Regions from separate parts of the Glutamicibacter sp. NPDC087831 genome, predicted to be linked through region 1. Evidence: riboswitches for the same ligand, from Rfam matches in the RefSeq annotation. Region 1 holds a riboswitch; each other region holds the start of a gene.
The links. A riboswitch is a leader RNA that binds a small molecule or an ion and turns the genes downstream of it on or off. The one in region 1 is predicted to bind S-adenosylmethionine.
Positions count from the first base shown of each region.

Region 2: another riboswitch for S-adenosylmethionine. It lies ahead of ACIOJF_RS10345 (OsmC family protein); the one in region 1 lies ahead of ACIOJF_RS13400 (O-acetylhomoserine aminocarboxypropyltransferase/cysteine synthase family protein).
Region 3: another riboswitch for S-adenosylmethionine. It lies ahead of ACIOJF_RS07850 (acyl-CoA dehydrogenase family protein); the one in region 1 lies ahead of ACIOJF_RS13400 (O-acetylhomoserine aminocarboxypropyltransferase/cysteine synthase family protein).

Region 1 is NZ_JBIUVH010000004.1:79,571-87,460, reverse strand. Features, by position in the region: gene ACIOJF_RS13415 (methylated-DNA--[protein]-cysteine S-methyltransferase) at 67-696, opposite strand; gene ACIOJF_RS13410 (RNA polymerase sigma factor) at 693-1,190, opposite strand; gene ACIOJF_RS13405 (histidine phosphatase family protein) at 1,303-1,863, opposite strand; SAM riboswitch class I at 1,975-2,069, shown strand; gene ACIOJF_RS13400 (O-acetylhomoserine aminocarboxypropyltransferase/cysteine synthase family protein) at 2,185-3,558, shown strand; gene ACIOJF_RS13395 (CoA-binding protein) at 3,558-4,052, shown strand; partial or broken gene ACIOJF_RS13390 (IS3 family transposase) at 4,517-5,591, opposite strand; gene ACIOJF_RS13385 (GNAT family N-acetyltransferase) at 5,703-6,179, shown strand; gene ACIOJF_RS13380 (AraC family transcriptional regulator) at 6,363-7,196, shown strand; gene ACIOJF_RS13375 (ABC transporter ATP-binding protein) at 7,314-7,890, shown strand, end outside.
Region 2 is NZ_JBIUVH010000002.1:828,108-835,997, forward strand. Features, by position in the region: gene ACIOJF_RS10320 (hypothetical protein) at 1-459, shown strand, start outside; gene ACIOJF_RS10325 (TM2 domain-containing protein) at 512-1,300, shown strand; gene ACIOJF_RS10330 (hypothetical protein) at 1,465-2,064, opposite strand; gene ACIOJF_RS10335 (SDR family oxidoreductase) at 2,302-3,072, shown strand; gene ACIOJF_RS10340 (L-idonate 5-dehydrogenase) at 3,062-4,117, shown strand; gene ACIOJF_RS10345 (OsmC family protein) at 4,194-4,745, opposite strand; SAM riboswitch class IV at 4,777-4,898, opposite strand; gene ACIOJF_RS10350 (DEAD/DEAH box helicase) at 5,039-7,890, shown strand, end outside.
Region 3 is NZ_JBIUVH010000002.1:299,214-307,103, forward strand. Features, by position in the region: gene ACIOJF_RS07835 (ABC transporter permease) at 1-310, shown strand, start outside; gene ACIOJF_RS07840 (ABC transporter permease) at 307-1,410, shown strand; gene ACIOJF_RS07845 (LLM class flavin-dependent oxidoreductase) at 1,410-2,846, shown strand; SAM riboswitch class I at 2,976-3,066, shown strand; gene ACIOJF_RS07850 (acyl-CoA dehydrogenase family protein) at 3,117-4,343, shown strand; gene ACIOJF_RS07855 (acyl-CoA dehydrogenase family protein) at 4,372-5,601, shown strand; gene ACIOJF_RS07860 (hypothetical protein) at 5,719-6,414, opposite strand; partial or broken gene ACIOJF_RS07865 (MBL fold metallo-hydrolase) at 6,514-6,759, opposite strand; gene ACIOJF_RS07870 (LysR substrate-binding domain-containing protein) at 6,905-7,822, shown strand; gene ACIOJF_RS07875 (MFS transporter) at 7,867-7,890, opposite strand, start outside.

The DNA of each region.
Region 1 (7,890 bases):
TGCTGGGCTGCTGCTTCCCGCAAGGGAGGCAGCAGCCCAGCACTTGTTTCATGCGGGAACTGCCCGTCAGAACAGCGTCGCGGCGCCGCTGGCGAAGTCCGGGTTCTCCAGCTTCAGCAGCTCGGACTTGGCTTCCAAGCCTCCCAGGTAGCCGCCCAATGAACCATCGGTGCGCAGCACCCGATGGCAGGGCAGCACGATGGGAATCGGGTTGGTGGCGCAGGCTGAACCGACGGCCCGCACCGCCTTCGGCTTGCCGATCTGCTGCGCCAGCTGGGCGTAGCTCAGGGTACGCCCGTAATCGATAAGACCCAGTTCCAACTGCACCTGGCGGCGGAACTCGGTGGAGAGCTGCAAGTCCACCGGAAGATCGAAGCCATGCCGTTGGCCCGCGAAATACTCATCCAGTTGCCGGACGGCACCATCCAAGCTCGACTTGTCGCGCAGGATCCGCGGGCTGAGCTTTTCCGAGAGCACCTCCAGAATCCGGTCGTGGCCTTCGGATTCAAAAGCGACCCGCACCAGCCCGGCATCGGTACTGGCCAGCAGCAAGGCCCCCACGGGGCTATCGACCACGCGATAGGCAACATCAACAAGTTCCCGTGCACGGGCCCGTTCAACGAGCCGGCCCTGCAGCGAGTCGAGGATTTGCGCTTCAGCGGCCGTAGCCTGCTGCCGATAATTTTTTCCGTTCATGGCTGCTCCCGCCATAGTTCTTGGTCATCCATCCGGGCCCGCAGATTCTTGATCCCATCGGCGCCCGAACGCCGGGCGGCAGCTTCGGTGCCGGAAAGGATTCCGGCAATTTGCGCGTAGCTCATTCCGCCCAGGTAGCGGTAGGCCACCACCTGCCGCTGCTTGCCAGGAAGCTGGTTCACCTCATACCACAGCTGCAGGTTTTCCAACTGCAGATCCGGCCGTTGGGCCGATGGGGCCAGGCTGTCCACGTCTTGGCCGATGAGGATTTCCGGCTTATTCCTGCGCAACTCGTCAATGGCTTTATTCCGGGCAATACGCACTAGCCATGCCAGGACATTGGCGTCCTCAGGCAGTTGCGGGTACGCCTTGAGCGCGGCGAGGAATGTTTCGGACCAGGCGTCTTGCGCGCGATGCTCATCAAGCAGGGCACGGCAAACGCGCAGGATGTTGAGTCCATAGTCCTGGACTATCCGCTCGAACGGTGCTTGCATGGCTCTCCTGGAATTTTGCGCCTTCATGGCTTCTCACCATGTAAACGTACGAGGAGACCATTTTGTGAGGCGTGAACGAAAAAAATTCCTTCACGCAGATACCCATGGATTCCTAGAATGCCACCAGATCCAATTCGCTGGCGATCTGCTCAAGGCGGATCAAGTCCAGGTGGAGCATTTCGCCATTTTCCACGCCTTGGGGATCCGTGGTTCCGGCCAATGCGTCGCGGATGGTGCGCATGGTGGCCCCATGGCTGACAATCATGACCTTGCGCCCGGCATGCCTGCTGGCCAAGTCCAGCAGCGCTGGCACCGCACGGCTCAAGATCTGGGCACGCGGCTCACGCAGGTCCTTGGCAGCAGCCGATTCCGCTTCGCTGACCTCGGCCATGATCCGGCCTTCCAGCGGGCCGAAGCCGCGTTCAATGAGTTCCGGAACGGCGTTCCCCGTCTCGGCCCCGATCTGCTGGGCAATCAGCGCGGCAGTTTCCCGGGCACGTTCCAAGGGCGAAGCAAGTACCAGCGACCAGTTCTGGCCGATCAGCTGGCGCCCGACCTCGCGAGCTTGCTCGCGCCCGGTGTCGTTCAACGGGATATCGGTACGCCCCTGCAGGCGCCCTGCAAGGTTCCAATCGGTCTGCCCGTGTCGCACCAGTGCCAGCGAAGTATCCATGGCTCCAGCCTAACCGGGGTAACAGGTATCGAAGAATCTCCGGCATTACGTCCAATACGCAACGTTACGACTCATAGTTGGGTCACGAACGGTCATGTTGCGAAGATTATTACACCATCCCGAGCGGCTGAGAGATCTGGTTCGATGACGCCGCAGCAACCTGCCACATCCGGTGGTTACGGTGCTACCGCCAGAAACGATGCAGCCGCCTACCCGTTGGACCACAGCAGGAAGCGACATTGATTCCGGGATTCCTGCCTCGATCGCGACCCGCCCTGCGGTGCCCGCGAAACCCCAATCGACAAGGAGTCGTAAGCCACCATGGCAGATCACAAGTTTGGATTCCGCACCCGCGCATTGCATGCCGGAGGCACCCCCGATGCCGAGCATGGCTCACGCGCAGTGCCGATCTACCAGACCACTTCGTTCGTCTTCAAGGACGCTGACGATGCGGCCAACCTCTTTGCCCTGCAGAAGTACGGCAACATCTACTCGCGTATCGGCAACCCGACCGTGGCGGCTTTCGAAGAGCGCATGGCTTCGCTGGAAGGCGGCATCGGAGCGGTAGCCACCGGCTCGGGCATGGCCGCGGAATTCGTCACCTTCGCGGCCTTGGCCCAGGCAGGCGACCACATCGTGGCATCCTCCAAGCTCTATGGCGGCACCATCACCCAGCTGGATGTCTCGCTGCGCCGCTTCGGCATCAACACCACTTTCATCGACTCCAATGATCCCGCCGACTTCGAAGCGGCGATCCAGGAGAACACCAAGGCCGTCTACACCGAAGTTGTGGCCAACCCGTCCGGCGACATCGCTGACCTGAAGGGCCTGGCCGAGGTGGCGCACCGCCACAATCTCCCGCTGGTGGTCGATTCGACGCTCACTCCCCCGTACATCCTGCGCCCTATCGAGCACGGCGCGGACATCGTGATCCACTCGGCTACCAAGTTCATCGGCGGGCACGGCACCACCCTGGGCGGCGTGGTCATCGAGTCGGGCAAGTTCAACTGGGGCAACGGCAAGTTCCCCACCATGACCGAACCGGTAGCCAGCTACGGCAACGTCTCCTGGTGGGACAACTTCGGCGAGTACGGCTTCCTGACCAAGCTGCGCAGCGAGCAGCTGCGCGACTTCGGACCGGCCCTGCCGGCCCAGTCCGCATTCCAGCTGCTCCAGGGCCTGGAGACCTTGCCGCAGCGCATGGACAACCACCTGTCCAATGCGAAGCAGGTCGCGGCCTGGTTGCAGGCCGATGAGCGCGTGACCTACGTGAACTACGCGGGCCTGGAGTCCCACCCGCAGCACGCGCAGGCCAAGGAGCTGCTGCCCATGGGCGTCGGCTCGGTCTTCAGCTTCGGGGTCAAGGGCGGGCGCGAAGCCGGCTCGAAGTTCATCGAGGCCCTGCAGCTGGCCAGCCACCTGGCCAACATCGGCGATGCCCGCACCCTGGTGCTGCACCCGGCCTCCACCACCCACCAGCAGCTGAGCGCCGAGCAGCTGGTCTCCGCGGGCGTGCCAGAAGATTTGATCCGACTGTCGGTAGGGCTGGAAGATGTCGAGGATATTCTCTGGGATCTGGACCAGGCGCTGGCCGCTTCGCAGGAAGTGATTGCCGGTTCCGCCGCAGGGTTCGAGGCACCGGCCTATGACGGTTCCGCCTGCGCATTGCCAACCGCTTCGAAGGGAGCAATCTAATGGCTGCCGTTGAAACCACTTGGGAAGGCCCGGGAGCCGCACAGCGCCTGGAGATCCTGCGCGACACCAAGTCCATCGCCATTGTCGGCGCCTCGAACAAGCCATCGCGCGCCAGCTATTTCGTGGCTACCTACCTGCTCTCCTCCTCCAAGTACAAGGTGTACTTCATCAACCCGGTACTCGATGAGATCCTGGGCCAGCCGGTGTACAAGTCGCTGGCCGATCTGCCGGAAACCCCGGATCTGGTGGAGGTCTTCCGCAAGCACGATGACCTGCCTACCGTGTTGGACGAGGCTCTGGCCGTAGGCGCGAAAACACTGTGGCTGCAGCTGGGATCCTGGCACGAGGAAGTGGCCCAGCGCGCCGAGGCCGCGGGCATGAATGTGGTCATGGACCGCTGCGTGAAGATCGAGCACGCGCGCTTCCACGGCGGCCTGCGCCTGGCTGGATTCAACACCGGCGTGATTTCTTCCAAGCGCCAGGTACTTGCCTAGGGAGTCCAAGATTCCAGGAAATGGGTGCATGCAACATTGCGTTGCATGCACCCATTTTTCTGCGGCAATTCCCCGGAATCGGCCGGTTTGGTCAACGACGCTGAACTTTTGCACGGAGCATTCCGAAGGAAGAACAAGACCTCTAACGAACCATGGTCGACGCAATTGGCCCACGGCATGCCGTGGGTGTGGCCCCGAAGTGCTCGACGCGTTCAATCACAGATCGAAAAATCTGCAAACCACAGCACTGCAACGCAAGGCCAAACGACCCAAACCCTAAAACAGGCAGAGAGAATCGATTTCGATTCGCTACGAGCGCGAACGAAAGAAGAAAAATCCCGCCCGCACTGCTATATGAAAACTCAATTCCCCTGGCCCGAGAACATTCCAGCATCTCGCAATAGCATTGCGCCTGAGCTGGTCAAGTTTTTGGGACACGAACTTTGATCTTTTTGTACATTTCCTCAAGCCGTCAAAGCTAGAGGATCCCTTTCCTGATATGAGTCCAGAACCGCCTGGGGCTAACTCCGCCATTTGCCGTATACGGGCGCTTCCGGTTGTACCAAACCGCGATGCACTCCTTCACTGCGGCACACGCAGCCACCCTGCTGCTGAAGAACCTGTGGTGGAACATTTCCTTCTTGGTCGTCCAGAAGGCTGACTCGGCGACGGAATTATCCCAGGGACACCCCGGCGCGTCCCGTCGACTACCGCACCCTGTGCGCAGCACACCACCTCTGGAACGCGCCGAGGTACATTGGGGCCTCGGTCTGAATGGAACACACTACCAAACTGGATGAACGCCTGCGACGCAGCAAGCCCCCTCGAGTCAATGGCCAACTACGTTTACATGTTCTTACCCATTGACCAGCCCACGATCTGTCGCGAATTCAAATCGATCACCGTCGCCAAATACAACCAGCCTTCACCGGCGCGCAGGCAGGCAATATCGCCTAACAGTTTCGCCGCAAGCCGCGAGGAGCGGAAGTCAGGCATGCCGAGATTGTCGACCCTATGGTTTTCTATACGCACCGTCCGGGATTGGCGCTCACGCACGGTCGTGGTTTTGAAGGCGCTCATCCGCCTGGCCCGGATTCTCAGCTCTTTCATGAGCGACATCACCGTGGATGTCGAGATGTCTTCCTCATGGTTTTTGCGGATCAAATCCACTAATTGTCCGCCACCGGCGACCTGGTTGGACGCCTCACACTCGTCCTGGAGCAGTTTCGTGCGGTGTGCTCGCAGGACTTAGGCTTCGCTCAGCTCTTGGCAGGCGTTCAGACATCGGTAGTGACTGCCCCTGGAATTCTGGGTTTCCTGCCCATCCAGTTCACTGGATACTCGCCTATGTGGGCTTCGATGAAGTCTAAGACCGCGCTTACTCCTTACTGTTCGAGGCGCGATAGGCACCGACAACTTTTATGAAGCCGTTCTCCCGTTTCACCTTCAACAGTTCTTTGCGCAGGTTCTCGTTGTGGACCGTTTCACTGGGCCGTGTTCTTCGGTTTCCGCTATGGGACGCTCGGCGCGGTCGGCGCGGGATTCTGAGCGCTCATTGACCTCTATTTGAAATAAGAGCGCCATAGGTACGTCTAGTACTGTTTAATGCATTTAAGAGTTTTTTAAATTTACGACATCGAAAGGCTTTGGATGTCGCGCTCACAATCAATTACCCTGCGTCCATTTCGCAGCGCAGACACCGAATTCTTTGCCAGCATGGCCTCGGATGAACGTGTAGCTCGTTTTATTGGGTATGGGGAGCCATGGGACCGGCAAACCATCAACGCCTGCGTTAAGCAATCCCTCCAACATGAACCACTCGACACTGTGGGGGGCTCTCGATGGTTCCTAGCTACTGAAGCAAATGCAGCAGTGGGCCTCGTGTTTTGCACCCGGCAGGAAAGTTGCGTGGAGGTCGGTTACTGGGTATCTCCAGATCAATGGGGGCGAGGAGTTGGTGGAGCCGTGCTCGATAGCACCCTGATTTCAATTCCCAAGATATACGGAATTACGAAATTCAGTGCCCGCGTAGCTCCGGCTAACACTGCTTCAACCCGACTGCTCACCAGTCGAGGATTCAGACTGGAAAAACGTGATGACATGCTTGAGTACTACACACTGGAATAGCCTTCTGTGGGTAACCGAACGCAGCCTAGATTCCTGATTGAACCAGTTGGGGGTGAAATGTATTTGGTTTAGTAGCCGATCCGTAGAATTTTGGCACGCGATTATTGAACCGTTCTTCAAGGGGTTCGGTAGAACTAACATGAAACCTGCTATGTCATGCCGAATACTTTCTATACTGCAAATATGACTTCCCCTCCTACCTCGACCATCGGGCTTGGTACTTGGTCCCGTGAACCAGGTACTGCTCTAGTGCAAGCAACTGCCTTGCCTAGCGATGCGACCTCATCATTTGTGATTCTGAGCGAAACGCACACCATTGATGTCTCTACGGAGTGGGAGCCTCATTCGCACCTGGCCCATGAGCTCTTATGGACCCAAGATGGGACACTCACCGCTCGAATCGAAGGACAGATTTTTACGGTCTCCGAGGGTCATGGTCTGTGGATTCCGTCCGGAGCGCTGCACGGTGGACGCCTGACCGCAAATGTAGAACTTTTCAGCGCGTTCTTTTCCCCTGAACGAACCACCACCCCATTCAGTACCCCTACAGTGATCGACATGAAACCGTTGCTTAAGTCGTTGCTGGTCCATTTATCCAGTCGGGAACTGAGCCAAGAAGCCAGAGCGCGTGCGGAGGCTGTAGTTTTCGACGTACTCAAACCATCAGCTCATCAGCTAGCGCTGCGCTTGCCCGATGACCCTCGTATCCATGGCATTGCCAACCGTTTACTAGCCAACCCTGCGGATAACCGATCTCTCGAGCGATGGGCGGTAGATGCTGGAATCAGCTCACGAACCATCACGCGAGTCTTCCGCGAAGCAACCGGCTTATCCTTTGCCCAGTGGCGTCAAGCGGTGAAAATTCATCGCGCCCTGGAGCTGCTCACCAACGGTGAAGGCGTCCAAGACATCTCTGAAATGCTGGGCTACGCGCAGCCGAGTACTTTTATCGACGCTTTTCGACGCACCTTGGGCTCCACACCTGGCACATTCGCCTTAGCAAATGTGAATAGGTGACCGAAAAGCCGGATGCACTGTCAGAAATCATCGATTGCTGACATCGATTAGTTAACTTAGACTTACCTAAGTGAAAATACCTATTCAAATCGGACGTATTCAATCCGTTCCTTACGCATGCTAGACGTGGCGTCCGGAGCAGCATCCGCCGCAGCCGGAACGATGCTCGCCCACGAGGTAGTACTGCGCTACGGCAAAAGCACTGTAGTGGACGGTGCTTCCATCCGTTTATCCCCGGGTGAAGTCACCGCACTCATTGGACCCAATGGCAGCGGGAAATCCACACTTCTCCGTTCCATGGCAAGGTTGCATGAGCGCGCCGCGGGGGTGATCACGCTCTCCAATTCTCACGGGGAGGCCCGCGAAATTAGCACGCTGAATGGACGAACATTCGCCCACGAAGTTACGCTCTTCGCGCAGTCCCACGCCACCCCGGAAGGGTTAGCCGTGGCAGATATCGTCGCCTTCGGTCGCCATCCATATCGGCGCGGTTTCTCGGGGCTATCCGATGCGGATCATGCGGCGATTGCCTCGGCCATGGAACTGACTGGCACTACCTCGATGTCCCGGAAGGCAGCTGGGGAACTATCCGGTGGAGAACTTCAACGTGTCTGGTTGGCCGTGTGCTTGGCACAGCAAACCAATGTGGTGCTTCTCGACGAGCCGACCAATCACCTCGACTTGAGATATCAGG
Region 2 (7,890 bases), on a different contig from region 1:
CTGTCCGAGTCGCATTCAGCGGTCGCAGCGGAACGGGATTCGCTCCAATCCGACTTCGACGAGCTTGAAGCCGGGATCGCCGGCAGGGAAGAAGCCGTGGAGGAACGCGGCGCCGCCCTGGATGAACAGGCCGCCAATCTGGATACGCGTGACCAGGAGCTCCAGGATGCAAAAGACAAGGTCGTTGCCCGCGAAAAGGCGGTCGGAAAGATTGAGGCCGAACAACTGGAAAATTCCGTCGAGGACGGCGTATGGACGGTCGGCAGCGACATCAAGGCCGGCACCTATCGCGCCAAGGAAGCTGTGGGCAGCGACTGCTATTGGGCAGTGGTCAAAACGGGAACCAATGGCAGCGACATCATCGACAACGGCATCCCTGGCGGAGGGCGTCCCGCCGTCACGGTCAAAAGGGGCCAGGACTTCGAATCGAAACGCTGTGGCACCTGGGTGAAGCAGTAGAAGCCCGTACACCAAACATCAGTGATCATCACCTACTCTTTTAGGAGCCATCATGAGCTATACCAATGCACAACCTTCGCCAATGGGGCAGTATCCCGCACCTTACCTTCCGCCGAAGTCTTTCATGACGACCTGGTTGCTCTCCCTGCTGCTAGGTGGACTGGGCGTTGACCGTTTCTATCTGGGCAAGGTGGGCACCGGCCTGCTGAAGCTGCTGACTTTCGGCGGTTTCGGAATTTGGTCCCTTATCGATCTCATCATCATCCTTTCCGGTGGCATGACCGATAAGTTCCGTCGCCCGTTGGAGGGGTATGCGCAGCACAAGAAGCTGGCATGGATCATCAGCATCGTTCTGATCGCCATCGGCGCAGTGATTGGAATCAGCACCGGGGTCTCTGCCGGAAAGGCTGTGGATCAAGCGGTCACCAACACACCATCTGTCGTTAAAGAACCAACCATCGAGGCTTCGGCGACTGCTGCAGCAACTGAGCAGGCTGCTGTTGAAGAAGAACCCGTGGCAGAGGAACCTGCGGAGGCCACGTGGCAGGAGGTCGTTACCCTCGATGGAAAGACCGACAAGGCCAGCAAGGTGTTCGAGCTCACCGGGGCTGAAGCCCGGATGACCTATTCCTTCAAGGGGGGCGAAGACATGTCCCTTGGCGCGATCTACATTCTCACCGAGGGGACGGATCTGATGAAGGACGGCGGGCTTCCCGAAGCCATGATTGACGGTCCGGTTAGCGAAGAAACGGCTCTGCACAAGACCGCGGGCAAGTACTTCCTGGATGTGAACGCTGCAAACTTCGACGGCTGGACCGTCACCATCGAAGAAAAGCGCTAACAGAGATTCCGAGGCGGATCATTTGGGAGAAACTCCTCGGAAATGTGCTCCGGTGGGAACTCTTATGGGGAAGAGGACCCACCGGGGTTTGGACAAAGGTAGTCGCCCACGCAAGTCTTGGACTTACGTGGGCGACTATCCGTTCGTAGCATCGATTCTTGAAGTTATCGTTGGTTGCCCAAAGCGAACAAGGCTTGGTCGATTTCTCTGGCCGTCCACGTTTGGTCATGTTCATCAAGGAGCTGAATGAGAACTTCCACTTCTTGCATGTACCGGCGGTACCGGCCGCGACTGTTTGCCAACTGAATGCCGAGGAGCGTCAAACCATGGTGCGCACGGCGATCGTAAATGGCCATTCGTTTCGGTGCTGCGGCGACGATGACCGCTGAAGCTAGTGCGTCACCGGTGGTGAACCCGGGCAATGCTCCTAGAGCGCTTCGTGATTTCTCGGCGGCTTCCGGAACACTGAGCAGCTCGTCATTCGCGTACTTGAGTACGTTTTCAGTGGCCTCACGTACCTCTAGGTCCGGGGTGTTCATGAGCTTCTTTGCCCACTTGGTGTCGGCTCTGAGCCGTTTCCATAGAAGCAAAGAACCAATGTCAGCTTTCCCGAGGGAGCCGGTCTTGGCAAATCGTTCCGTCACCTCTTCAAGAACCTCGTCGTAGTGTTCTGAAGTGTCGCTCGTGTAGTCTTCGTGCGCTCGGGAAAGCTGAATCCAAAGAGGGATTTCGCTACCCTCAGTCAACGTCGTCGATGAGTCCATGATCCTATCCTGACATCAATATTTGAAGACGTGTAAGTCCCGATGTTCAGGGCATCCGAGATGTTCTGACGCTTGCTGAAACTGAAGCTCTTAAATCCTACTTTTAGCTGTCTTGGGCATCATAAGTCTGATATGTTTTAGGGAAGCGACGGGGCTGATTTTTCGGATTTAACAGCTGGTTCATACCGCTGATGAGTTCCCGTCGATGTACCATCGACACTTCATGCGAGGGAATTCATGAGCCAACTTTTTGACCTGTCCGGACGGCTGGCCCTGGTCACCGGATCCTCCCGCGGCATTGGCCGCGAACTTGCCCGTGCCCTGGCCGAAGCCGGAGCCACCATCATCCTGCACGGCCGCGATGCGCAACGCTTGGCCGAAACTGCCGCCGAATTCGGCACCCGCTATGGCGCCGAGAGGATCCACAGCGTCTGCTTCGATGTCACCGATGATGCCGCCGTGCGCGAGAACATCGCCGCCATTGAAAAGAACATCGGCCCCATCCGCATTTTGGTGAACAACGCGGGCATCCAACACCGCGTGCCCATGCTGGAACTGGAAGTCGCCGACTGGCAGCGCGTGATCGATACCAACCTCACCAGCGCCTTCCTGGTGGGCCGAGAAGTCGCACGTGGCATGGTGGAACGCGGCGAAGGCAAGATCATCAACATCTGCTCGGTGCAAACCGATCTGGCCCGTCCCACTATCTCCGCCTACACCGCAGCCAAGGGCGGACTGCGCAACCTCACCCGCGCCATGACCGCGGAATGGGCCTGTTCGGGACTGCAAATCAACGGCATCGCACCGGGCTACATCCACACCGAAATGACGCAGAATCTGGTGGATGACGAGAAATTCAACTCCTGGATTCTTGGCCGCACCCCGGCGGCCCGTTGGGGTACCGTCGAAGACCTGGCCGGACCAGCAGTCTGGTTGGCCTCGGACGGATCGAACTACGTGAACGGTCAGACCATTTTCATCGACGGAGGCATGAGCGTTGTCGTCTAATTCCCTCGCCACCAGCACGTTGGCCGTCGTGGCCCATGCAGCCGGTGATTTGCGTATTGAACAAATCGAGCTGGCAGCGCCGGGAGCAGATGAAGCACGCGTTGCCATCGCTTACGGCGGTATCTGCGGATCAGACTTGCATTACTGGAGCCACGGCGCCGCCGGGGAATCGATCCTCAAGGCTCCAATGGTTCTCGGGCATGAAATCGTCGGCACCATCATCCAGGCCGCCGCTGACGGCAGCGGGCCGGCAGCCGGAACCAAAGTCGCCGTGCACCCGGCAACACCAGGTGAGACGGGGGAACCCTACCCGGCCGACCGCCCGAATCTCTCCCCGGGGTGCACCTACCTGGGCTCGGCCGCCCGCTACCCGCACACCGAGGGCGCATTCGCCCGCGAAATGAACCTGCCATCACGCATGCTGCGTGAGCTGCCTGCTGGCTTAGCACTGCGCGATGCGGCACTGGCAGAACCGGCTGCGGTTGCTTGGCATGCGGTGTCGCGCGTCGGCGAAGTCGCCGGCAAGAAGGCGCTGGTTATTGGTGCTGGCCCGATCGGAGCTCTCGCTGTAGCAGTGCTTAAACGAGCCGGGGCCAGCGAAATTATCGCGGTAGACATGCACGCCAAGCCGCTGGAGATTGCCAAGCAGCTCGGTGCCACCTCCACCCTGCGCGCCGATGGCCAGGAAGCAATCGCCCAGGTGGGCGCGGACGTGGTCATCGAGGCCAGCGGCACCTACCGCGGATTGGCCTCCGCGGTGCGCGGTGCCGTGCGCGGCGGTCGAGTGGTCATGGTCGGGTTGCTGCCCTCAGGAGAACAACCCGCACTCATTTCGCTGGCTATTACCCGCGAGCTGGAACTGGTTGGTTCCTTCCGCTTCAACGACGAAATCGACCATGTGCTTGCTGCCCTGGCCGACGGTTCACTGCAGGTTTCCGAGGCGGTAACCCACGAGTTCCCGGTCGCCGATGCGCTTGAAGCCTTCGAAACGGCCAAGGATTCGGCTCGCTCCGGCAAAGTCCTGCTGAACTTCCTGGGGCAATAGTTGGCTTCAGCTAGAAGTGCACCGCGGCGGCCCCTGAAGTCGGGGGCCGCCGCGGTGCTTTTTAGTTCAGCGAACTCTAGTTGGTCTCTGCGATGCTTACCGCGGTTGTCACGGGCACCGGATTGGCGAAGAGGTCCAGCACCGGGCAGTGTGCATCCACTGCGCGGCGCAGTTCTTCATAGCGTTCAGCTGATTCCGGTCCGGCAATCCGGATGTCCAGATCCACCGACGAGAAGCCGGGGCGGATGGTCTGGTCGATGCCGAAGAGTCCGCGGACATCGAGGTGGCCATTGGCCTGGATCTTCACGTCGTCCACCTGGATGCCGAGGTTCTGCGCGTACAAGCGGTAGACCACAACCTGGCAGGAGATGAGCGCTCCGAGCGCGTATTCCACGGGGCTTGCGGCCAGGTCGCTGCCGCCCAGGGCAGCTGGCTCGTCGACCTGGAAGGTGTGCTTGCCGGAGACAATGTTGCTGGCTACCGAATCGAAGCCTTCGCCCTCGACGGTGAAAGTCAATTGGGCACTTTGCGGGGCAGCCGAAATTCGTTCGCCCCAGCCCTTGCCTGCTTCCTGCAGGCGCTGTGCGCGGTCTTCGGATACGGTTGGGGCAGATGCTGCATTAGTCATGGGGAATTGATCCCCTTTCTGGCGCAAGGGGCGCCATCGCTTACGCATCTTGGCGTTCAAGATGCGTCGAATCTTCACCTGGGGCACCCCGCACAATGACGCAGGAGGGTTGCCGTCCACTCAGCCAGGGCTCAAAGAGTGGAACTCGTGATTCAGTGATTAATTTCTATCGGTTGCAGGGCCCGCGGGTAAAGGGCAGAAGTAACTTTTCGTCACCGGGCATCTTGCTTTCCGGCTCGCTAAGATGGAATCTAGCTCTCGGGCGCCCACTGCACGAACAATGAACGGCGAGTATGGAATTCCAGCTGACACTTTCTGCGGCCCAGACCTTGGTGACCGAATCCGAATACAACCTGGGCCAATTCCTGTGTGATTCCGGAAAAGTGCAGATCGCCAACCGGGTAATGCGCCCGGGATCTACCCGCATCTCCGGTGTGGTGCTGCGCGAATCGGTGATGGCCCAATTGGAAATCACCGCGGGCAATATCAGCTTCACCAGCTTCTGCGGCAAGCATCCGGGGGTTCAGTCCTGTGAAGACGTCGCCGCCTTGCTCATTGAGGTCACCACCGAAGAAGACCAGGGCTTCTTCGTCTCCGACTCCGGGGTGGATCCCCACGCATGGAAACGCAATAGCAAGCCGCAGTGGGAACGCACCCTTGACCGTCTGCTTCCAGTCATTTCCGATGAGCCGCTGGTTGCCGAAGAACCGCTGGGATTGATCCTGAAAGTGGTCAGCGAACCGCGTTATGGCGGCGAGGACGCGCTGACCTTGCAGGCACGCCCGGCCCGCCAGGGCACCAAGAGCCCCTGGATCCAAACCGGGATCAGCTGGCGCAATGTCGCTTTTGATACGCGGTTCTCCAAGAAGCAGCGTCGTGCGGTCGTTGAACTGGACCGGTTGCGTGAACACGTTGAACAAGATACTTATCGCCATTCGTGGGATCCCAAGGAGTGGATCTCCTTGATGGATCTTCCAGGCCAGGACCTGCTGGATGCGTTCGAAGCCCTGCGTGAAGCTGGAGTGCAGATCGTCAACGGCGGTTCTACGGCCAAGGCCCCGGTGGAGTTCAGCGAGCAACCAGCCATGGCACACGTGGATGTGCGTCGCGGTGAACATGGCCTGAGCATGGAAGGGAAGCTGCGCGGGCCGAGCGAAGAGCACGTCTACCTCTTGCCCATAGGCACGCCGCCGACCTTGTTGGCTTACGCGTCCAGCCCCTTGCCGAAGGCCAGGGAAATCGGTTTGGCCCGGTTCGCTGAACCGGTCACGAAGGAACTGGCCACATTTATTGAATCCGGTGCGCAATCCATCCCGCAGGAAGGCGTTGAGCTTTTCGAGCGCCAGCACCTGGACCGATTGCGCCTGATGGCACCGTTGAAGAGCGAGGATGACAGCTACAGCATCCCTGTTCCAGCACGCCCCAGCCTCAAGCTGTCCCTGGAGAGCATCCGAACTCCGCTGACCGTGAGCTATTCCTGGGAGTACGCCTCCGCGGGCCCCCGCCAGTATGCCGTGGAAAAGGAAATTGCTGCTTCGGTGCAGGACAAGCTCGGCGCGCAGGCTTCCTTGGGGCAACTGACCTCTTCAGGAATCTTCCCGCCGAAGGAATTCAGCACCTCCGAATCCATCGATTTCTTGGTCTACGCATTGCCGCTCTTGGCAGAGCATCCCGATGTGGTCGTTGAAGAGCAGAACAGGCTGCCGAAGTACCGGATCAGCCACGCGCCGGCCGCTGTCAGTGTCGAAGCCGGCGAAAGCACGGGGGACTGGTTCGACTTGTCTGTGGAAGTGCTCCTGGACGAGACCAAGGTCCCGTTCCCACTGCTGCTGGAGGCCTTGACCAAGCAAGATGAGTATCTCGTCCTCGATGACCTTACGGTGATCCCGATTGATGGTGCAGATTTCACGCAGCTGCGCCAGCTGATATCAGAGGCCGGGGAGCTGGGCACGGTGCAGGGCGATACGATCCGCATCCATAAGTTGAGCATCGACTGGTGGCAAGAACTGGTGGATCTGGGCATTATCGAAGCCCAGCACAACCAGTGGCTGCAGACCATGAAGGCGCTGCAAAGCGGTGAAGAAATGCAGCCGGTCCAGCTAGCGGAAACGTTCAACGCTGAACTGCGCCCGTATCAGGGCCACGGCCTATCCTGGCTCAACTTCTTGCGTACCCATGATCTCGGCGGCGTCCTTGCCGACGATATGGGTCTGGGCAAGACCGTCCAGCTGCTGGCTTGCCTTGAACAAGCGCGCGTCGAGGATCCTGCCCAGAAATTCCTGGTGCTGGCTCCTACCTCGGTGGTGGGCAACTGGATCAATGAGGCGCAGCGATTTGCGCCGCAGATGAGAGTCACCGGCATCACTTCAACAGCTAGAATGAGCGGCCAAAGCATGGCGTCGCAGATCGGTGACGCCCAATTGGTAGTTACCAGCTACACGATCTTCCGCCTGGCCTATGAGGATTTTGAAGCCGCCGGATTCAACGTCATGATCATGGACGAGGCCCAGCAACTGAAGAACCATGCCTCCAAAGGCTACAAGCAGGCCCGGCAGCTGCCAGTGCCGTGCAAATTCGTGGTCACTGGCACACCCATGGAAAACAACCTGATGGAACTGTGGGCGTTGGTCTCACTGGCTGCACCAGGCCTGCTGGGCGGTGCGAAGTCCTTCAAGGACAACTACCAGAAACCCATTGCCGACGGAGACCAGGAGCGCCTGGAGCGCCTGAAGAGCCGACTGCGTCCGTTCGTGCTGCGCCGTACCAAGGAACAGGTCGTTCCAGAGTTGCCGGCGAAGACCGAGCAGGTGCTGGAAGTCGAACTGGAGCCGGGGCACCGCAAAGCCTATGACCGCCGCTTCCAGCGCGTGCGGCAAGAAGTCCTGGGCCTGGTTGACGACGTTGATTCGAATCGTTTCCAGATTCTCCAATCGCTGACCTTGCTGCGCCAGCTGGCCTTGGATCCGTCCCTGGTAGGCGAGGGCGATGCCCCGAGCGCGAAGCTTGAAATGCTGCGCGAACTCATGGGGGACGCGGTTTCTGAAGGGCATAAGATTCTGGTCTTCAGCCAATTCACCAGTTTCTTGGCCAAGGCACGCGACGTCGCTGAAGAGCTGGGCATTGAGCACGGATACCTTGATGGGTC
Region 3 (7,890 bases), on a different contig from region 1:
CTATGTGCTCAGCTCGGCGTTGGCTGGCCTGGCCGGAACGCTGCTGGTGGCAAGGCTTTCGGCCGCCGTTCCAGGCATCGGAACCCAAATTCTCCTGGACATCATCCTGGTGGCCTACATGTCCATGATCTTTTCGCGCAGGCGGCTGGTCAGTGTGGTCGGCACCGTTCTGGCCGCGGTATTTGTGGCCGCCCTGGATAACGGATTGACGCTGCTGGGCGTGGCCAGCCAGTGGGTGGGTGCTGCCAAGGGCCTGCTGATCCTGCTGGTCTTGGCCAGCGTGACCCTGCGCGGAAGGAAGAACCGATGAGCACCATTGAAACCCTGGCCGCACCCGTGGAGCCGAGCCCCGGACCGGTCGCAGCCTACAGCGGAAAGAAACGCGGCACGCTTCAAGCATCGAGGCTGGTGGCTCCGGGTACGTTGGCCCTGATCCTCATCGTGTTCTCGGTGCTCAGCCCGGTGTTTTTCACCGTGGGAAACCTCTTCGGAATCCTGGGGCAGGTGGCTTTGCTCGCCTTGGCCGCCATCGGGTTGACCCTGGTGGTGCGCGCCGGAGGCATCGACCTGTCGATTGGCGTGGCCCTGGATCTGGGAGCCTTGGCCAGCGCTTGGCTGATCCATGACGGCTACCGTGCGTGGGTGGCCGTGGTCGGCGGGCTGCTTTGCGCCTTGGCGGTGGGAGCGGTGAATGCGCTGCTGATCGTGATCCTGCGAATCCCGGCTTTCCTGGCTACGCTGAGCGTGTGGTTTGCCGGCACCAGCGTGCAGCAGCTGCTCACCGGCGGCGGCGCACCGATCTACCTGTCGGCGCCCCTGGTGCCGGACGGTTTTGCCGTGATCGGGCGCGGATACTTCCTGGGCATTGACGCCGCCATCGTCAACGCGGTCTCCATCTCCCTGGTGGTGGCCCTGCTGCTTGGCATCACCCGCTACGGGCGGAAGCTGACCATGGCCGGCGAACAGCCGAGCGCCGCAAGAATATCTGGCCTGCGGACCAATGCGCTGATCGCCAGCGCCTACCTGTTGTGCGCGGTGATCGCCGGATTCGCCGGAGTGGTGCTGGCAGCACGCTCCAACGGATATGTCCCGGGCAGCGGACAGGCCTATCTGATGGATGCCATTGGCGCGGTCTTCATCGGGGCAACCATCAGCCGCTACGGGCGAGTGTCCGTGGGCGGAACGCTGATCGGCGTGGTGATTTTTGGCCTGCTGGATAACGGGCTGAACCTGATTGGCCTGTCCTTCTTCTGGCAAGACCTGGCCCGAGGGCTGGTTCTCCTGTCCATCCTGCTCGCCGCCGTGGTGCTCGGGAGGGCCAAGAGTCGGCCGGCCACCGGCATCTTCGCGCTATTGCGCACGACCAAGCATCAGGCACTGACGAACACCGCGAAGGGAAACAGAAAATAATGGGCAAGCGCATCCACCTTAACGCCTTTGACATGACCTGCGTCAGCCACCAGAGCCCTGGGCTGTGGCGGCACCCGCAGAATCGAGCCGACGAATACAACACCCTTGAATACTGGGTGGATCTGGCCAAGACCCTGGAGCGCGGTGGCTTTGATGCCCTGTTCCTCGCCGATGTACTTGGCATCTATGACGTGTACCAGAATTCCAGCGGTCCAGCCTTGCTCGATGCCGACCAGGTGCCACTGAACGATCCCTTCATGCAGGTTTCCGCCATGGCCGCGGCCACGAAGAATCTCGGTTTCGCGGTGACCAGCGCGCTGACCTATGAGCGACCCTACGCGCTGGCCCGGAAGTTCTCCTCGCTGGACCACCTCACCCGCGGGCGCATCGGTTGGAACGTGGTGACTAGCTACTTGGAGTCGGCGGCCCGCAATCTGGGCATGGCCAGGCAGCTGGATCACGACGCCCGCTACGACATTGCCGATGAATTCATGGACGTGGTCTACAAGCTCTGGGAGGGATCATGGGAGGAAGACGCGGTTCTCAAGGACCGCGAACGTGGCGTCTACACCGACCCTTCCAAGGTGCATCCGATTAACCATCACGGCCAGTACTTCAACGTGCCGGGCATCCATCTTTCCGAGCCTTCCATCCAGCGCACCCCGGCGATCTTCCAAGCGGGCGCTTCTTCGCGCGGCCGGCGCTTTGGCGCGCAGCATGCCGAGGGCATCTTCCTGAATTCGATCAATACCGCGGTCACCCGCCGCCAGACCGATGCGATCCGCGATGAGTTCGAACTGGTGGGTCGGCCCCGGGACGCCGCCAAAATCTATGCGCTGATGACCACTGTGGTGGCTGATTCAGACGCGCAGGCGCAGAAGCTCTACCGCGAATACCAGTCCTATGCCTCGCGCGAAGGTGCCATGGCATTCTATGGCGGGTGGTCGGGCTTGGACCTGAGCCAGTACGCGCCGGATGAGGAGCTGCAATATCTGGAAACCAACGCGGCGCGATCGGCGGTATCGATTTTCACTACAGCGAATCCGCAGCAGAAGTGGACCCCGAATGCCATCGCCGACTACCTCGGAGTTGGCGGCATCGGACCGGTGCTCGTCGGTTCGCCGGAAACCGTGGCGGACGAAATCGAGCGTTGGGTGGATGAATCAGGATTGGACGGGATCAACTTGGCCTATGCCATCACCCCAGGTTCCTTCGAGCAGTTCACCGATCTGGTGGTTCCCGAGTTGCGGAAGCGCGGAAGAACTTGGGCAGGATACGAAGGCAACACCCTGCGCGAATATCTGGCGGGTCCCGGCACGACGCGAGTGGCTGACGATCACCCGGCAGCCGCCTATCGCGGGGCTTATGCGGGAAAGGCCTCGGCAGCGGAATCCCAAGCGAGCCAAACACCTGAAGCTGTACTAGGCGCCCGGTGACACATGAGGAAATATGACGGCCACTGAGGCCCCTGTGAAGGCCTCGAAAATGTCGATTCATGACGATGTTCCGTCCTATGACATCTTCCCTGCCAAGCGGAGGCCGTCGGTGCTTCACTGATGGAGAACAACCCATCCAGAGCGGCTGAGAGACCTGGCTCCGAGACGCCGCAGCAAGCCTGCACTCCGCAGGTAGTGCTAACGCCAGGTTCGATGGATCCGCAGATTTTCTGCATCCTTCGGAATCCATAGCCCAAGAGGAGAACGAAGATGACTGTACTGGATACCCAATTGCCGCGCGTGCCCTACACCGGCACTGCTGATGAAGCTGAACTGGCTCATTGGCGCGACGTCGCCCAGCAAGTAGCTGACAAGCTGGCGGCTGACGCGCTCGAACGCGACCGAAAGAACGCCCAGCCTTTCGCCGAAGTGCAGCTGCTGCGCGAAGCCGGGTTGCTCAATCTCTTGGTGCCTGCAGAATTCGGCGGAGCCGGAGCCCATTGGGAAACGGCTTTCGAAGCGGTCCGCATACTGGCCGCAGCCGATGGCTCCATCTCGCAGTTGCTGGCTTACCACTACATCAACCAGTCCGGCATTGCGTTCTACGCCCCAGCAGAAGCGCAAGGGGCATGGTGGCAGCGCACCGTGGAAGGTGGCTGGCTCTGGGGCGATTCGGTGAATCCAGTTGATCCGGATTTGACGCTGAGCGCCGAAGGGGACGGCTACCGACTGAATGGAGCCAAGCGATTCTCCACGGGTTCCGGTGTTGGCGAGGTCATCGTCATCAACGCGCTGGTCCAGGGCGGAGAATACGACGGGCAGATTCTCGCGTTGGTTCTGTCACGCGATATCGATGGCTTGGAAATCGTTGACGACTGGGACTACCTGGGACAGCGGCTGAGCGCGTCGAATTCCTTGAAGTTCCACAACGTGCGGCTCGAAGCAGGGGACTTGCTGGGATTCGTCACCGATGAACCGGTCTCCACCCTGCTTACCCCCGGTATCCAGCTGGCCTTCGCCAACTTCTACCTGGGCATCGCCCAGGGAGCACTGGAGCGCGGCAAGCAGATCTTGCTGGGCCGCAAGAACGCCTGGCTGTTCTCGCAGGCAGAGACCTACTCGCAGGACCCGATCTTCCAGCGCACCGTCGGAGAGCTCAAAGCCCGCACTGCAGCAGTGGCGGCGCTGACCGAGAAGCTGGGCCGGAAATTCGATGCCCTGCTCTCGAAGGCCGGGGAAGTCACCCAGCCCGAACGAGCGGCGTTGGCCGTGGAAATTGCTGAAGCCAAGGTGGTCTCCACTGAGGTGGGAGTGGATGTGGCGAACCGGATCTTCGAGGTGACCGGTTCATCTTCGACTGCGAACTCGGTGGGCCTGGACCTGTACTGGCGCAATGTGCGCACCCATTCGCTGCACGACCCAGTGGACTACAAGAAGATCGAGGTCGGCGCCTACTTCCTGCGCGGAGAGTCCCAGCCGCTCTCGCTGTACACCTAAGAAAACTTCTCCCGGATTGGACTGAACGATGACTGTACTTGCAACTGGCAATCGACTCGCAGGCCTCAAAAACCGCTTCGCACCGCTCTTCGCGCGCATTGCGCAGGGTGCAGCTGAACGCGACCGCACCGGCGAATTGCCCTACCAGCAGGTCGCGGACCTGGCCGCTGCCGGCTTTGGCGCGGTTCGGGTCCCGGAATCGCACGGGGGTGCCGGTGCTACGCTGCCCGAACTCTTCGAGCTCTTCGTGGATCTCGCGGCGGCGGATTCCAATATTGCCCAAGCGCTGCGCGCTCACTTCGCCTTCGTCGAGGACCGTCTGGTTGCGGCCCCCGGTCAGGGGCGCGACAAGTGGCTGGCCCGCTTCGTGGCGGGAGAACTGGTGGGCAACTCCTGGACCGAGGTCGGCACCGTCAAGGTCGGGGACGTGATCACCAAGGTCACCCCGGACGGCGAGGGAAGATTCAAGCTCAACGGCACCAAGTACTACTCCACCGGCTCGATCTTCGCCGACTGGCTCGATACCTACGCAGAGCGCACCGACACCGGAAAGCGCGTGATCGCCGCAGTCAACCGCCACCAGCCCGGCGTCGAGCTGGCCGATGACTGGGATGGCTTCGGCCAGCGCACCACGGGTACCGGCACCTCCACCTTCACCGATGCGATTGTCGCCGAAGAAGACCTCATCGACTTCGATACGCGTTTCAAGTACCAGACAGCTTTCTACCAGCAGGTGCTGCTCGCTGTTCTGGCCGGCTCCGCCAAAGCAGCCGAGCGCGACTTCGCCGCCGAGCTGAAGGCGCGCAAGCGGACCTTCAGCCATGCCGCGGCCAATCTGGCGGCCGAAGACCCGCAGCTGCTGCAGGTGATCGGCGAGGTCTCCGCGGCGGCCTTCGCTGCCGCGGCAACGGTGGAACGAGTGTCGACGGCATTGCAGGGAGCCTATGAAACTGCGCAGGCGCTGCACACCGGCGAGGTGACCGGGGAAGAGGACGAAGCAGCCAACGATGCGGCAGAGCTGGCCAGCGCCCAGGCGCAGGTGGTGCTCACGCCATTGGTCCTCAACGCAATCACCCACGCTTTCGATGCGCTGGCCGCCAGCGCCACGAGCGTTACCAAGAACCTGGACCGGCACTGGCGCAATGCCCGTACCGCCGGCAACCACAACCCCTGGGTGTTCAAGGCGCGGTTGATTGGCGACCTGGCGGTCAATGGCACCGAGCTTCCGCGCGTGTGGGCGATTGGTGCATCAAAGTAGATTCCATGGTCTTGCGGGTCCAGCATTCTTTGCCGATGCTGGGCCCGTGGTCGTCGGCCCGGGGCAATTGATCGACCATCGTTCCAGTCGCCTGACGGATAGCTGCCGGCCTTGGCCCTAGCGCACCTGGGTAACCGTGCCACTTGCGATATGGAAGATATCCAAGTCGCGGGGCACGAAGAGGCCGCCAGAAAACTGTTTCGAAGCCCGCTGCCAAACTTCCATTCCAGATCCAGCGGGAACCAAATGATGCAGCGCCAAGTTCCGTGCTCCAGCCCGCTGGGCGATTCGACCTGCGTCTTCTGCGGTGGTGTGCGCGCGCTGATGATGTCCCATGCTCGCTTCCAGTTCGGAGGATGAAGCATGCGGGTAGCTACGAGCCATGGCCTCCAGATCAATAGCTTCATGGAACAGCAAGTCGCAGCCTTTGGACAGGCGCGCAAGATTTGCGCTTGGCGCTGTATCGCCGGAAACCACGACCGATCCATATCTCGAATCAAAGCGGAATGCGAATGCCGGAGCGATAGGTTGGTGCTGGACCAGGATAGCGCTAATTTTTACATGCCGATCAGCGTATATTTCAAAAGGCGCCATGTCCGGATGGTTGCTGTGGTTGGGGTGGAAGCCTGTGCCGGCGGGAATCTCGATATCTACGCCATGGAAAATATCCGAAATATCAGGTGCCGCCGAATCCCGTCGGCGATCGTTGAGATCTGTCGCATGGGCGCGCAGCAGCAAGTTGACCATGGCGTTGGTCCCGGGTGTGGGCGACTGCGGAAATATGGCTTCCGGCTCTTCGGCCGCTGTCTGCATCGAGGGCAGCACTCCTCGATCACCCGGTCCGAAAACAGGAACCTGCCGACCCTCGGTGCCGCGGAACCCAAGGCCGCCCAGGACCATGACGGAATTCAGGTCAATGACGTGGTCTGAATGCTGATGGGTAATGAAAATTCCGCGCAGGGCAGTGGGGTGAATCCCGATCTCAGCCAGGCCCAAACCGACGCCATGGCCGCAATCCACCAAGTAAGCGTGGCCGTCCACAACGATCGCGGTAGAAATTCCGCGACGGTGACCGGTTCCTGGATCCGGCCTCAATAGCGGGCCGCCAGCAGTTCCAAGCGCCACTGCATGCATTCCGGTCTTCATCACTGGCTTCATCTGTCTCCTGTAGACGGGTTATTTCATCGGCAAGCTGATGCCATCATCCGCGGAGGCAATGAAGTAGTCAAGGAATAATAGATTATTCGCCTCATAACATTTTCTAGTTGGCAGCGGTCCGCTGCCCGCTGGCTAGACTGGGCGGGTGATCAACTACACCCTGCGCCAGCTGCAGTACTTCGTCGCCGTCGCTGAACTCGGCTCCATCTCCGCCGCAGCGAAGCAGTGCCATATTTCCCAGGCAGCCATGTCCCAGTCCATGGACGAGCTGGAACGCGCCGTCGGCTCGCAGCTGCTGGTGCGCAGACGTGCCCGCGGCGTGGTGCTCACGGCTGTCGGCACCGACTTCCTGCTGGACTCGCGGGCCCTGGTGCGCCATGCCGAAGAAGTGCAGGACCAGATTGTCGAACGCCAGACCAAGCTCTCCGGCCCTTTGGTGATCGGCTGCTATTCCTCGCTGGCCGCTTTCTGGATCCCGGTGATCTGCGAACGCTTCACCAATGTGCACCCGGACTTGCAGGTCACCCTCGTGGAGGGGGACGGGGCCGACCTGCAGGAGCGTATGCTCAAGGGCCACCTGGATGCGGTGCTCACCCATACCCGCCACCTGCTGCCGCAGGTCTCTTCGCGTACGGTGATGTCGGGCCGGCCCTATGTGCTGGTGGGAGGCAATCACCGGCTGGCCGATCGCACCTCCGTCGCCTTGAGCGAACTGGCCGACGACGACTTCGTCTCCCTGGACATCCCCACGGTGCGCGATAACCAGCTGGTGAATCTTCGCATGTCGGGCTTGGACCCCAAGGTGCGGTGGAGTTCGCAGAGCTTCGAGGCGGTGCGCGGGATGGTGGCTCGGGGTTTGGGCTATACCGTTCTGGTGCAGCGCCCGCCGGTCAACCTGAGCTACGACGGCTTGCCGCTGTCGGTATTGGAGATCGAGGGCGAGGTTGGCGTGAGCGATATCTGCGTGGCCTACACCGCTTCGGACCGCCCTAGCTTGCGGCTGCGCGCGTTCTTGGATTTCTGCGAGGAAGCCGGAGCCGAGAAAGAGCGCAAGGCCGGTTAGAACCCGTAGGTTCCAACCGGCCTGCGCTCCAGCCAGTCGGGAGGCTAGTGGCTCATTTCCTCGGCCTC